DNA from 4 places in the Gardnerella sp. KA00243 genome. Region 4 is predicted to be linked to each of the others. Evidence: riboswitches for the same ligand, from Rfam matches in the RefSeq annotation. Region 4 holds a riboswitch; each other region holds the start of a gene.
The links. A riboswitch is a leader RNA that binds a small molecule or an ion and turns the genes downstream of it on or off. The one in region 4 is predicted to bind thiamine pyrophosphate.
Positions count from the first base shown of each region.

Region 1: another riboswitch for thiamine pyrophosphate. It lies ahead of HXT50_RS01340 (ABC transporter permease); the one in region 4 lies ahead of HXT50_RS01750 (hydantoinase/carbamoylase family amidase).
Region 2: another riboswitch for thiamine pyrophosphate. It lies ahead of thiC (phosphomethylpyrimidine synthase ThiC); the one in region 4 lies ahead of HXT50_RS01750 (hydantoinase/carbamoylase family amidase).
Region 3: another riboswitch for thiamine pyrophosphate. It lies ahead of thiM (hydroxyethylthiazole kinase); the one in region 4 lies ahead of HXT50_RS01750 (hydantoinase/carbamoylase family amidase).

Region 1 is NZ_CP058375.1:341,079-344,203, reverse strand. Features, by position in the region: gene eno (phosphopyruvate hydratase) at 1-907, opposite strand, end outside; TPP riboswitch at 1,118-1,242, shown strand; gene HXT50_RS01340 (ABC transporter permease) at 1,232-2,047, shown strand; gene HXT50_RS01335 (ABC transporter substrate-binding protein) at 2,203-3,125, shown strand, end outside.
Region 2 is NZ_CP058375.1:586,898-590,022, forward strand. Features, by position in the region: gene HXT50_RS02340 (methionine ABC transporter ATP-binding protein) at 1-800, shown strand, start outside; gene HXT50_RS02345 (methionine ABC transporter permease) at 803-1,483, shown strand; TPP riboswitch at 1,548-1,653, shown strand; gene thiC (phosphomethylpyrimidine synthase ThiC) at 1,651-3,125, shown strand, end outside.
Region 3 is NZ_CP058375.1:874,600-877,724, reverse strand. Features, by position in the region: gene thiM (hydroxyethylthiazole kinase) at 1-1,276, opposite strand, end outside; TPP riboswitch at 1,266-1,377, opposite strand; gene HXT50_RS03355 (hypothetical protein) at 1,573-2,388, shown strand; gene HXT50_RS03350 (PD-(D/E)XK nuclease family protein) at 2,432-3,125, shown strand, end outside.
Region 4 is NZ_CP058375.1:443,628-446,752, reverse strand. Features, by position in the region: gene HXT50_RS01750 (hydantoinase/carbamoylase family amidase) at 1-1,125, opposite strand, end outside; TPP riboswitch at 1,319-1,408, opposite strand; tRNA gene HXT50_RS01745 (tRNA-Val) at 1,663-1,735, opposite strand; tRNA gene HXT50_RS01740 (tRNA-Val) at 1,775-1,846, opposite strand; tRNA gene HXT50_RS01735 (tRNA-Cys) at 1,877-1,947, opposite strand; tRNA gene HXT50_RS01730 (tRNA-Gly) at 1,976-2,048, opposite strand; gene HXT50_RS01725 (hypothetical protein) at 2,461-2,709, opposite strand.

The sequences.
Region 1 (3,125 bases), 100 kb from region 4:
GACGCTTGGTGATTTCTGCCCAATCATCCCAGCCTTCTTCCTGGAATGGATCTTCGATGGAAACGATTGGATACTCGTTGATGAGCTTCTCGTAGTAATCGAGCATGTAAGCAGATTCGCGCTCTTCGCCATCGAAACGATACTTACCAGTTTCCTTGTTGTAGAACTCAGAAGAAGCAACGTCAAGAGAAATACCAATCTGCTTGCCTGGCTCATAGCCAGCGGCTTCGATTGCATCCATGATGTACTTCAAGGAATCCTCGTTGGACTTCATCTTTGGAGCGAAGCCACCTTCGTCACCAAGACCAGTAGCCAAGCCTTCCTTCTTCAAAACATTCTTCAAGGTGTGATAAACCTCAACACCAGCGCGCAAAGCATCGCTGTAGGTCGCGAAACCGTAAGGAGAAATCATATACTCCTGAATATCGGTTGCGAAATCAGCGTGAGCACCACCGTTCATGATGTTCATGTTTGGAACTGGAAGAATGTGACCATTGGTGCCGCCAATGTAGCGGTACAACGGAAGCTGAGCAGACTCAGCAGCAGCGTAGAGAGCAGCGAGGGAAACGCCGAGAATTGCGTTAGCACCAAGCTTGCCCTTGTTTGGCGTGCCATCAAGCTCAATCATCGTCTCATCAAGAGCGCGCTGATCGGTGGCATCCATGCCAATAACCTTAGGTGCGATTACCTCGTTGACAGCCTTAACAGCTTCCAACGTGCCCTTGCCTTGATAACGGGACTTGTCGCCATCGCGACGTTCCCAAGCTTCAGCCTCACCAGTAGAAGCACCAGAAGGCACTAAACCAATACCCTGAGCGCCATCTTCGGTCTCCAAATAAACCTGAACAGTAGGATTTCCACGAGAATCCAAAATTTCGCGTGCATATACGCTTTCAATAGCTGCCACAACTACTCCTTTATACCTATGGGTTGTGATGACTCTTCCAAGATTAGTGCGTTTTATGGACGTTATATTGAGTACCAGCGTATTTATGCCGTGAACGTTCACAATATTTTGATTTAATTCGAGTCATATGAGCCAATTGTATATTTTTAAGCAATATCGTTTATAAATATCGATTTCAAATATACATGTCCATACCCTTGGGAGATAATGACCACAGACACGGGGTGCGCAACTACATCGTGCCAAACAACAATACATACAGTGTTGCGCTGAGAATACACTCGTTGAACCTGATATAGCTAAAACTATCGAAGGGATTGTCGCATGACTTACAGTTCGCCTAATAAAGCGAAAAACATATTGAAGATTGCATTTAAAGCGGTATCTTCGTGTAAAGTGTGGATTTCAACCATCCTCATTTTGGTTTTGTGGTTTTTTACAACTCTTTCTCCAATCGAAGACCGTTCTTTGCCATCCCCATATGAAGTAATACAAGCTTTTATTGATTTAAACAACGAAGGCATATTATTAAAATCCTTAGGAATAAGTATTTTACGAGTTCTTTTAGGACTTTTGTTAGGAATTATTTTTGCTGTTCCTGCAGGCATACTTGCGGGAGGCAGTAAGCTTGGCAATATTGTAGTTGATAAACCAAGCCACATGTTGAGGTCAATTCCATTCCCGGCTTTAGCTCCAATATTAATAATTTTCCTCGGAATAGATGAAACGATGAAAATAGCGCTTATAGCTGTTGGCGTTTTTGGACCTATGTACGTTAATATTCGCGACGGAGTGCGTAATATTGATCCGAAACTTCTCGAATTAGCACAGGTTTATCACGTTAAAAAATCTACTATTTTTATATCTATTTTGCTTCGCGGTACACTTCCAAGTTTTATGACAGGTTTGCGATTTGCAATATCTGTAGCATGGGTTGCATTAGTGACTTGCGAAACAGTCAATTCTTCTATTGGAATTGGATACATTCTTTCAAGAGCGCAAGAATTCTTTAGGCCAGATCAAATGATGGCATGCGTTATTATGTACGCAATTGCAGGTCTTGGATCTGAGCTTACTGCAAACATATTAGAGTATCTTCTTATACCCGAACGCAGATTAGATAGAAAATCACGCCAATAATCTAGTAGTATCAACATTTTTCTAAAGTTAACTACTTTTTAAAATGCATTAAATTGCTTTTTAAGAATCAGTCAATATTTAGAATCAACAACCAAATAATAACAACCAAACAAACAACAGATAAACAAAACAACAAACAAAAGGAGCTGTATATCATGGCTAATTTAAAAATGCGATTTTCTAAAAAGAGCATTATTGCATTAATCTGCGCTGCTTGTGCAACTGTATCTCTTGCAGCTTGCGGAAACTCACAAAAATCATCAAGCGCTTCTTCAAAAGAAGACGCTGGAACTATGAGAGTTGCTTATCTTTCTACAGCAAATTATTTAACTACTTTGAAAAATGAGAAATTCCTTCAAGACGAATTTGGCAAATCTAAGGTAGTTTACACTGGTCCTTACACTCCAGTCGATGGTCTTACTGCTGTTATGAGCGGAAATGCAGATGCTACAACTACTGGAACCGGACGCTTCATTGATTTGATTGCTGAAGGACAACCATGGGTAGCTTTTGCGCTCGAATATTACAATGGTGATTCTCAAGGAATCGTTGCATCCGCAAAAAGCGGCGTGAAAACACTAAAAGACTTATACGGAAAGAAAGTTGCTATTATTCACAACGGTGATACTGGCGATTACATGCTTCACCGCGCATTCGATAAAAGTGGTTTAGACGTTTCTAAAGTTAACAAAGTTGAGATGAGCCCTAAGAACTTCCAGGCAGCATTTACTTCTGGACAGATTGATGCAATTTCCTCATTCGATCAGAATCTTGCTGCAGCAATGACAACTCCAGGCGCAAAATTGCTTGTAAATGCTAAAAAGTACGGCAATATGAATGTTACTATTCACATTGTTTCTAAGAGCTTTGCCCAAAAGCATCCGGATCTTGTTAAGAAGATGTACAAGGCTCTTGTTCGCGAAGCAAAAAAGTCTCATAAAGAAAACAATGTTATTGGAAACGCTTACAAGCAGCTCGGAGCAAGCGAAACTATTATTAAGCAAATTAAAAAGTTTGACAATCCAACTATTCGCCCAATCGATGAAAAAGGTTTGAAAATGATGGAAACTCAGGCTAA
Region 2 (3,125 bases), 140 kb from region 4:
AAAGCTACGGCAAAGGTAGCAAAGCGAATGAAGCATTACACGACATTAATCTGACTATTGAATCGGGAGAAGTATTCGGAATCCTTGGTTCTTCTGGTGCAGGAAAGTCTTCGCTAGTTCGTTGCATGAATCTGCTTGAGCGACCAACTTCTGGCAAAATTATTGTTGACGGAAATGATATTAGCGAAGTAAAAGATAAAGAACTTGCAAAAGTACGCACTAATATTGGCATGATTTTCCAGAATTTTAGCCTTTTCCAGCAACGTACAGTATTGCGAAACGTCACTTTCCCATTAGAGTTAAATCACACTGCAAAAAAGGAACGAGAAGAACGCGCAAACTACTTGCTTGACTTAGTTGGTTTAAAAGATTTTGCAAACCGCTACCCTAGCCAACTTTCAGGCGGACAGCAGCAGCGCGTAGCAATTGCACGAGCATTGGCGAATAATCCGTCGATTATGCTTTGCGATGAAGCAACAAGCGCACTGGACTCCACAACTACTGCGCAAATCCTTGATTTATTGCGCCGAATTAACCGCGAACTCAACGTAACACTTGTTATTATTACACATTCGCTGGCTGTAGCACGAAATATTTGCGACCGAGTTGCAATGATTGATGGCGGACGCATTGTGGAATTAGGTGACACGGATACGCTTTTTGCAAATCCACAAAGCGATATTTTGCGAACTCTTATTGCAGATGAAAAACAAGAAAATCATCGTGCTAAAACTACAAACACGCTTGCAAACGAGGCAACAGACGCACAAACAAACGCGCTTACCAATGAGGTGAAATAACAATGTTAGAAGCTGCTACACAATTTTTTAACGACTACGGTGACTTACTTATTGAAGGCGTGCAAGACACACTCGTAATGACATCAGTTGCAACACTTTTTGCATACCTTATTGGACTTCCAGTTGGCGTACTTCTCATTACATCAAACAAAAAAGGTATTTGCCCTAACGCGCCAATTAACGCAGTTCTAGGCTGGATTGTTAACATCGTGCGTTCTGTGCCGTTTATTATTTTATTAGTTGCAATAATTCCTTTTACTCGTCTCATAGTTGGCACTTCTTTGGGAGTTCCTGGAGCTATTGTGCCACTGGTAATTACTGCTGCACCATTCGTTGCTAGAGTAGTTGAACAATCTTTAGCCGAAGTTGACGGAAGCTTAATTGAAGCAGCACAAAGCTTTGGAGCAAGCAAATTGCAAATTGTTTGCAAAGTGTTGCTGTGGGAAGCTTTACCTTCGCTAATTCGCGGAGCTGCGCTTACATTTATTACGCTTTTTGGATTCTCCGCAATGGCTGGAACAGTTGGCGCAGGCGGACTCGGAGATATTGCAATACGATACGGATACCAGCGCTATCAATACGATGTGATGACAGTGGCTGTTATTCTTTGCATTATCCTCGTGCAGATTGTGCAAAGCTTGGGAGATTTTATTTCACGCGCAATCAATCATCACGAACGCTAAAGAATTTCGCAACATACCCACCACCAATTAAATGCACATAATCGTGTAAACTTACTGGTAATTCGACATTTTGCAGGGGTGCTTTCGAAAGAAGGCTGAGATGGTATTAATTTGCCTAACCCTTCGAACCTGTTAGTTAATACAACGTAGGGAGCAACGATTTTAGTATGACATCGAATTATCCGTACGCATCAATGCGTAATCAATTTAATCTAAGTGCCTGCTTTATTGCAGACCCACAAGCTTGTAATAATCGTCCACTTACAGATATTGTCGATGATGCTTTGCGCGCTGGAGCGACTTTTATTCGTCTTCATTGCAACAATGAAAACGCTAAAGAAATCACTACTATTGCACGCGATATTGCACAAATCATCGAAGACAATAACAAATGCGATTCTGTAACTTTTGTTATCGATGAACGTGTTGATGTCGTTTGGCAAGCTCGCAATCAAAGCATCAAAGTTGACGGAGTGCATTTAGCACAAAGCGACATGGAGCCTAGAGAGGCTCGCGCACTTCTTGGCGAAGATGCTGTAATCGGCTTATCTGTTGAAACCGAAAGCTTAGTTAAAGTAATAAACGAACTGCCAGATGGATGCATTGATTACATTTGCGTAACAGCAATGCACAATCCTGAAGAAGGATGCGAAAGCACTACTGCCGCTTACGAATTGGAAGCAAACCACACAACGCTGGACGAAGCGAAAATTAATACGATTTGTTCCGCAAGTGATTTCCCAGTTCTAGTTGGCGGAAGAACTGCGCTCGACGATATCGATACAATCGCTCACACTAAGGCTGCAGGATGGTTCGTTTCTGAAGCACTGTATTCTTCAGAAACACCAGAATCAACTATGCGTGAGTTTGTTGAACATTGGAAAGCTGTGCGAGGCGAAGAAAAGCACGGCTACGCTAAGCGAGTAATAGTTGCAGAAAATTCTGAATCAAAATCTTCAGAAACTCAAGAAAAGAAACCAACTTTTATTAACGCTAAAGAAGCAAAGGATGCTGCGAAATTAGCTAAACAACAGCGAGTTGACATTGCAGCTCGTGGTTGCACTCAGCGCGATAAAGCTCATATTCGCAAAACAACTCCAGTTCATTTTGAGTATGAATATGGTTCTTACGATTTGGAAGTTCCTTATACGGAAATTAAGCTTTCGGATACTCCTGGCGTAGGTCCTAACCCGCCTTTTAAGGATTACAATACTGAAGGTCCAAAGTGCGATCCGAAGGAAGGCTTGGCTCCGCTTCGACTTGACTGGATTCGCGACCGCGGTGACGTTGTGGAATATGAGGGTCGCAGGCGCAATCTTCAAGACGACGGCAAGCGCGCAATTAAGCGAGGCAAAGCTTCTAAAGAATGGCGTGGTCGCACGCATAAGCCAATGAAGGGCGCAGATCATCCGATTACGCAAATGTGGTACGCTCGTCACGGAATTACTACTCCGGAAATGCAATACGTTGCAACGCGCGAAAATTGCGATGTAGAGCTAGTTCGAGAAGAAATTGCAGCAGGACGCGCTGTAATTCCTTGCAATATTAACCATCCTGAAGCTGAGCCTATGATTATTGGCTCACGCTTCTTAACTAAGCTCAACGCAAACATGGGTAATTCTGCTGTTACGTCGTCTATTGA
Region 3 (3,125 bases), 430 kb from region 4:
CTTTCTCCATCAAATCCGGTCGAGCGCAAGAAAGCCCAACCATCCACTCTGCTGGCATCGCCTTTCGTGCCTCAACAAACGGCGTATCCTTTTGCCCAACGTGCAAGTTGAAACCAAGATGAGCTGCGCAATCAACATGATCGTCAATAAACACAGGCACATCGCCGTGTCCGGAATCAATAAGCGCGTGACGCAACTTCTTCGCCTTGGCCGAAATTTCAGCGTCATTGGAATACTTATCGCGCAATTGCACAACTGTAACTCCGCCTTCAACTGACTCTACTGCAACTTCTTCTTCCGGGCGATTTCCCATGCGCGGATCCGTTACCAAATACAGTGTCCAATCAACAGGCTCCACCGTAAACTCAATATTTGTCAAACTAAACATATCATTTACGCTAAGAGTTGAAAGCGCATCCATCCACAGTGTGCGGAAAGTGCCTGGAGCTGTGGTTTGGCGAGCTGCCCAAGTTCCAGCCGCTGCTGCGTGCACGTGCGCTGCAACAGTTGCTGCGAGCGGACGTTCCGGGTTTGCGCCAACGTATGCTGCAACTAACGCTCCCAAAGCGCAACCTGTTCCAACTACCTTAGTCATAGCTTTGTGGCCACCTGTTACGCGAGCTAAACATCCGTGAGCGTAAATCGCGTCTTTTTCTCCGGAAATTGCCACTACGGATCCGTATTTTTTAGCTAATTCGCGAGCAGCTTGAAGCGCGTCGTTTACGTTATCGTGAGAATCTACGCCTTTTCCGTTGCTTTCTTTGCCTGCAAGTGCCATTATTTCGGAAGCGTTTGCACGAATTACAGTAGGGTGGTGCTTAATAATTTCGTGTACAAAGCGCGCGCGAGGTGCAAGTGCTGGAACGCCGATTCCAACCGGGTCAAGCACCCACGGAGTATCAGCTTTTTCGCATCCTTCAACAGCTGCGCGCATGTATTCGGAAGTTTCTGGCTGATGGAATGTGCCAACGTTTATGAGCACGCCTGTGGCAATTTGCGCAAGTGCATGCGCTTCTTCTGGATCGGTTACCATAATTGGCGATGCTCCTGCAGCGAGCAGTGCGTTGGCTGTAATGTCTTGCACGATTACGTTCGTGATGCAATGGGTGAGTGGCTGCTGTGTGCGCACACGTTCGATGCATTGACGCACGTCGTTAAGGAACATACGTCGGCGTGCGCGTACAGAGAAGCATGTGTCGACTTGCGTTGTTGAGCTTGTGCAGTATTCGTTTGCTTCGTTGCAGGTATTTGTTTTTTCAGTGTTGCATGTTGTCATAATGTTTCCCTTCGCTAGCACTATCTAGATCAGGTTTTACGGATGTAATCTCAGCGCTTGACTTCACAATTTGTTGCAATTGCGCACTCCGAACCATCCTTCGACTATATCTTTTGTTCATGACTTACGCTCTTTTGCGTTAGTGTCTCATTTTGCTTGTTTTGCAGCACTTGCAGGAATCTACAAAAATCGCGCCGCATTTTTGCAACTTCTTCTACATATTTTTGCTTTCAACTGTGTAAACATAAATATAGTAAATAAAAAGTAGATTATAGAAGTTACGAAAGCGAGATAACATGGCAAACGATTCCATGCTAGAACAAAAGACTCCGCTCACAGCGCGCGAATACGCGACACGCACAGCAATACGCGCGATTGCAATCATCGCATCTGTTTATGGTATGGCTGCTTCGTGGGAAGGCTTAATGACCTTCACTTATTTTACGAATCTTTCTAACCTTATGATTTGCGTAGCTCTTGCTGGATCGCTTTTGCTTGATACAGCTGCGTTTATGCGTGCTCGTAATTCTGTAGATTTAGCAGCGCAGCCAGTTTCCGCCTCCCAGCAAGATTTCGCAGCATCTTGCGCATGGTTCGACTCAAAATCCAACGCTTGGTACATTTTCAAATTCATGATGACCATCTCAATTGCTGTCACATTCACTTTGTACCTGTGTTTCTTAGCACCTACCAATAAGCTTGGTTTTGTCGGCGCTTACATGAATAACGGATGCAGCAGCCTTTGCGTTCACGCAGTTGCGCCGCTTCTTGCAATCGCTGATTTTGTGCTTTTTGATTATCGTTTCCGCTCTACTCGCGCACATTTGTATGTTTCTACTGTTCCGCCTCTTGCTTATGTTGCTTATGCTGCTATGCTTAGCGAGTTTGCTGGTGTTCGTTGGGGTGTTCATGCAATGCGCGCGCCTTATAATTTCCTCAATTATGGCGCTCCTGCCGGCTGGTTCGGCTTTGCACCGCAAACTTTTAATGCCACTACTTTGGGCGTTGGTGTTGCGTATTTGTTAATTGTGTTTACTCTTATTTTTATTGGTGTCGGCAGTGTATTTCTTGCGCTTAAGGATGCTCGCGCTCGTGCAATATTAAAAGAATAGTATTGTTGCGCGCCACTATTGCCTAATTGCTAGAATTAAGCGTATGAGTGAGGATACTGCATTACAAGCATTATTTGACGGTACGTTACGCAATTCTTCTGGCAATGTGACTAATGCGTTGCTTGTGTATGGTGCGCCGAATACTGGTAAAACGCAGTTTGCTGTGCGCGCAGCAATTTCCGGCTATAAGCGTTGGTCGCATAATGTTACTGCGATGGCTGTGCAAAATCGTGTTCTTGCTTCAAAAATTGACAATATTATTATTCGTCAAATTGGTGTGAGTAAGCAGTCTCGTCCAGTTGGCACTTTGGCTTCTTTAGCTTTTAATATCATTTCTGCTTGCTGTAAGTTAAAGAATGAGCCTTCGCCTAAGCTGCTAAATGGTGCTGAGCAGGATTCTTTGCTTCGTAAAGTTTTGCGCGCACACATTGAGCATGTTATGTGTGGAGATAATGGTGATTGCAATATATGCGCGCTTTTTAAGGATTATTTTGAAACGTCTCAATGGGTTATTCCATTAACTTGCGCAGTTTCTAATACTTCCGCCACTTCTAACACTTCCGCGCCTTCAACAACTCAGGCTGCTCAAGCAGCTTCTTCGTCTCCAGAATTTTTGGCAGATAGTTTCGATATTAACAACGCTTTTATGCATCAATTGCGCGATATGCTCGCTCGTTTAGATGAGCTTGGTATTAGCGATTTTGAAAGCGAAAATTCAGTTCTTTGCGCTCTTAGTG
Region 4 (3,125 bases):
AAAAATCATTCCGGATTTTACAAACGGAGCAAAAATTTGCGTATCTTGACCAGCACCTGAATGCATGACTCTGTACGCATAACCTTGCTTATTAGCTTGATCTTTCAAAAGATTAATAATATCGTCGCTAAGTGGTGTAGGATCGTCAGACATCCACTTATCGATCTGCGCTGTAATGCCATAAGACTTGGCAGTTTCGTGAATATCCTCGTCGAGTTCCTGCAAGAATTTATCAAGAAAAGCTTTATCTGTATGACGGCAGTTCATTGAAAAAGTAACTTCTCCAGGAACAATATTTACTTGATTTGGAACTACGCTGATTCTACCGAAAGTAAGTACCAGTGGGTCGCCTGCTTGCTTGGCTTTGTCAAGATTCTTGGCGATTATATGAGACATGCAATCTACTGCATCGTGCCTGTAGGACATCATTGTTGTGCCAGCGTGATTTTGTACGCCTTTAAGATGAATATCCCAACGGTGCTGACCGGCAATGCTAGTGATAATACCTAAATCTTCGTGATTGCTGTAAAGCGTTGGTCCCTGCTCAATGTGTAGCTCAATCCAGGCTTCAAGATTTGCGAACTTAGGTTGAGTTGTTTGATAATTGAACCCAGCTTCACGCATTGCTGTTTCGAAAGGAACACCTTCACTGTCGCAAATATTTTCTACGTCCTCTTTTTTGGCTAGCCCGAAGAAATTCTTTGAACCCCAGAATACGTATGGGAAACGTGAGCCTTCCTCTTCTGCTAAGCAGATAATGCGAAGACTTTTCTTTGGCTTTCCATATCTAGTAAGTAAATTCTTAATTGCTAAATAGGCTGCAACTATTCCAAGTTGGCCGTCAAAACGACCTCCTCTTGAAACTGTGTCAATATGCGATCCGCAAGCTATTATGCTTTCTGGTTTTTCGCATCCTTCAACAGTTGCAATTAGGTTTCCAACTTGGTCGAATTCCACAGTCATACCGAGTTTTTCAAATCGTTGACGAAGAGCAAAAAGAGCCTGTTTCCAAGATTTTGTGTAAAGAGGTCGAGTAACTCCTTGTTCTCCTGGTTTTTCTGTGAATCCTGCAAGCCAGCTTATGGCCGATTCTATAGTTTCAGCACTTATGCTGCTATCGATCATGTGCAGTATTCCTCCTCACTTGTGCAAGTTTTCCCAAAAGTGACATTCAGGCGGATATTTTTTTGGTTTTGGTGTTTGGTTTTTAGTTTTTAATTGTTTTTTAAATCTTTTTTTAATTGTTTAGTTGATACTCGTGTAATTGCTACTACTTTGTGGCAACGCAAGATGTCACGAAAATCGTGACAGAAAGAAATCACTTATTGTAATTGCTCCCTACGCATGTCTTAACAAAACAGGTTCAAAGGGTGTTTCTCAACTGTTTCCAGTACCCCTGCAATTTTCACTTGTACTCGGACGAGTATAGCACGATATTAAATGAACTCAAAATGAACATTAGTATGTGTGTTTCTGTGAAGAAATGATTGGTTGATTGATTGACTGGCTGGTTGATTGGTTGATTTGTTGACTGATATGAGATATTGCTTCCATTTGTGGTTGCAGGTATGTTCGGCTGCAAAAAATTTTCATATGTAAGTTAGGAAATAAAAAATAGCCAGATAACAAAAAACGCAGTGCTTCTACACTGCGAACATATTGTGGGTGATATAGGAATCGAACCTATGACCCCTTCCGTGTGAAGGAAGTGCGCTAGCCGCTGCGCCAATCACCCAAAATTTTTTAATTATGTGTGAAAGGCAATCCTTTCGAGTGGGCGATACAAGGTTCGAACTTGTGACCCCTTCCGTGTCAGGGAAGTGCGCTACCACTGCGCCAACCGCCCGGTTGTGTATTAAGCTAACCCGCTTAATCGAGGTGGGTACGAGAGTCGAACTCATCTATACGGCTTTGCAGGCCGCTGCCTAACCGCTTGGCTAACCCACCGTAAGGTCGAATAACTCATCGGACCTAGAGCGGACAACGGGACTCGAACCCGCGGTCTCAACCTTGGCAAGGTTGCGCTTTACCAACTAAGCTATGTCCGCAATGCAACTTTACTGAACAATGTCAGCTCCGAAGCACGAGTAACTACTATACCCGAAATATTTACAAATGCAAGCCCTCGCCTATTTTGGCGTGTCGTTTGGTGGTGTTTTGGGGGAATGACCAGCTCTTTTGTAATAGTTAATTTTCCCGTTTTCTACTATGCAAACGCAATTCAGCTTCGTATCTTTTCTAGATAAACGTTTTTGAACAATAGTATTTATTGAATCATTTGTTACATTGGATATTATAAAAAATAAAGCTATAATGAAAATAACGCGAGGGCCTCGCAGCTGCCGTTTACGTCAGATTGTTAGTCGAGGGGTCCCTCGCAATTTTCATTTTAAGTGTTTTTTTAATATAAGATTTATTCATCTTCGTCGTAATCTGCAGAATGTTGACGACGTTGGATCCCTAGTTATCTGCCATTTCGTTATATAAATCAAGATAGTCATCGTCAATAAGATTGTATGTTTCAACAATAAGATTGCAAGGAGTATCTTGCTGTTCCCATGCAAAACTTAAGTAATCTGCTAATGCTTCATAAGACTCTCCTGCGCATGTAGCATTACTAGCTGCTTCTTTGCAATCTTCATTCATGTATGGCTCAGCATAGGGACGAAGTTTTTCAGCCATGTCATAATAAATTTTCTGCATGTTCATTAGCTTTTAACTCCTCTCTTATCTTCTATAACTGTGAACGCAGTATTAACACGCACACTTTTTCTTTTCTTCACTCAACCTTTGAAGAAAATATTGAAAATGGTACTCCTCAGACTAATGTTCCAGTCTTGAAAGCTGGTTGTCGAGGATCACACGCGCATTAAGATCACCCCCCCCCCCATAGGTGAAAAAGACGATTCCAGTCAACCTAAATGGCTATAACTTCTAGGAATCACACACATATTCAGAAAGGATCTAAAGTGCCATGGCGCGTCATTGTCAAGAGGACGAAAAGGAAAACCGCCCTTGCGCCACGGCTTTGCTAGGCTATCACTATACATATCGAATGTAAACACATTTGCATAAATCTTTGTGTAGAACAACTGACTTTGTTAGTTTTACGAAGTCAGTCCTCG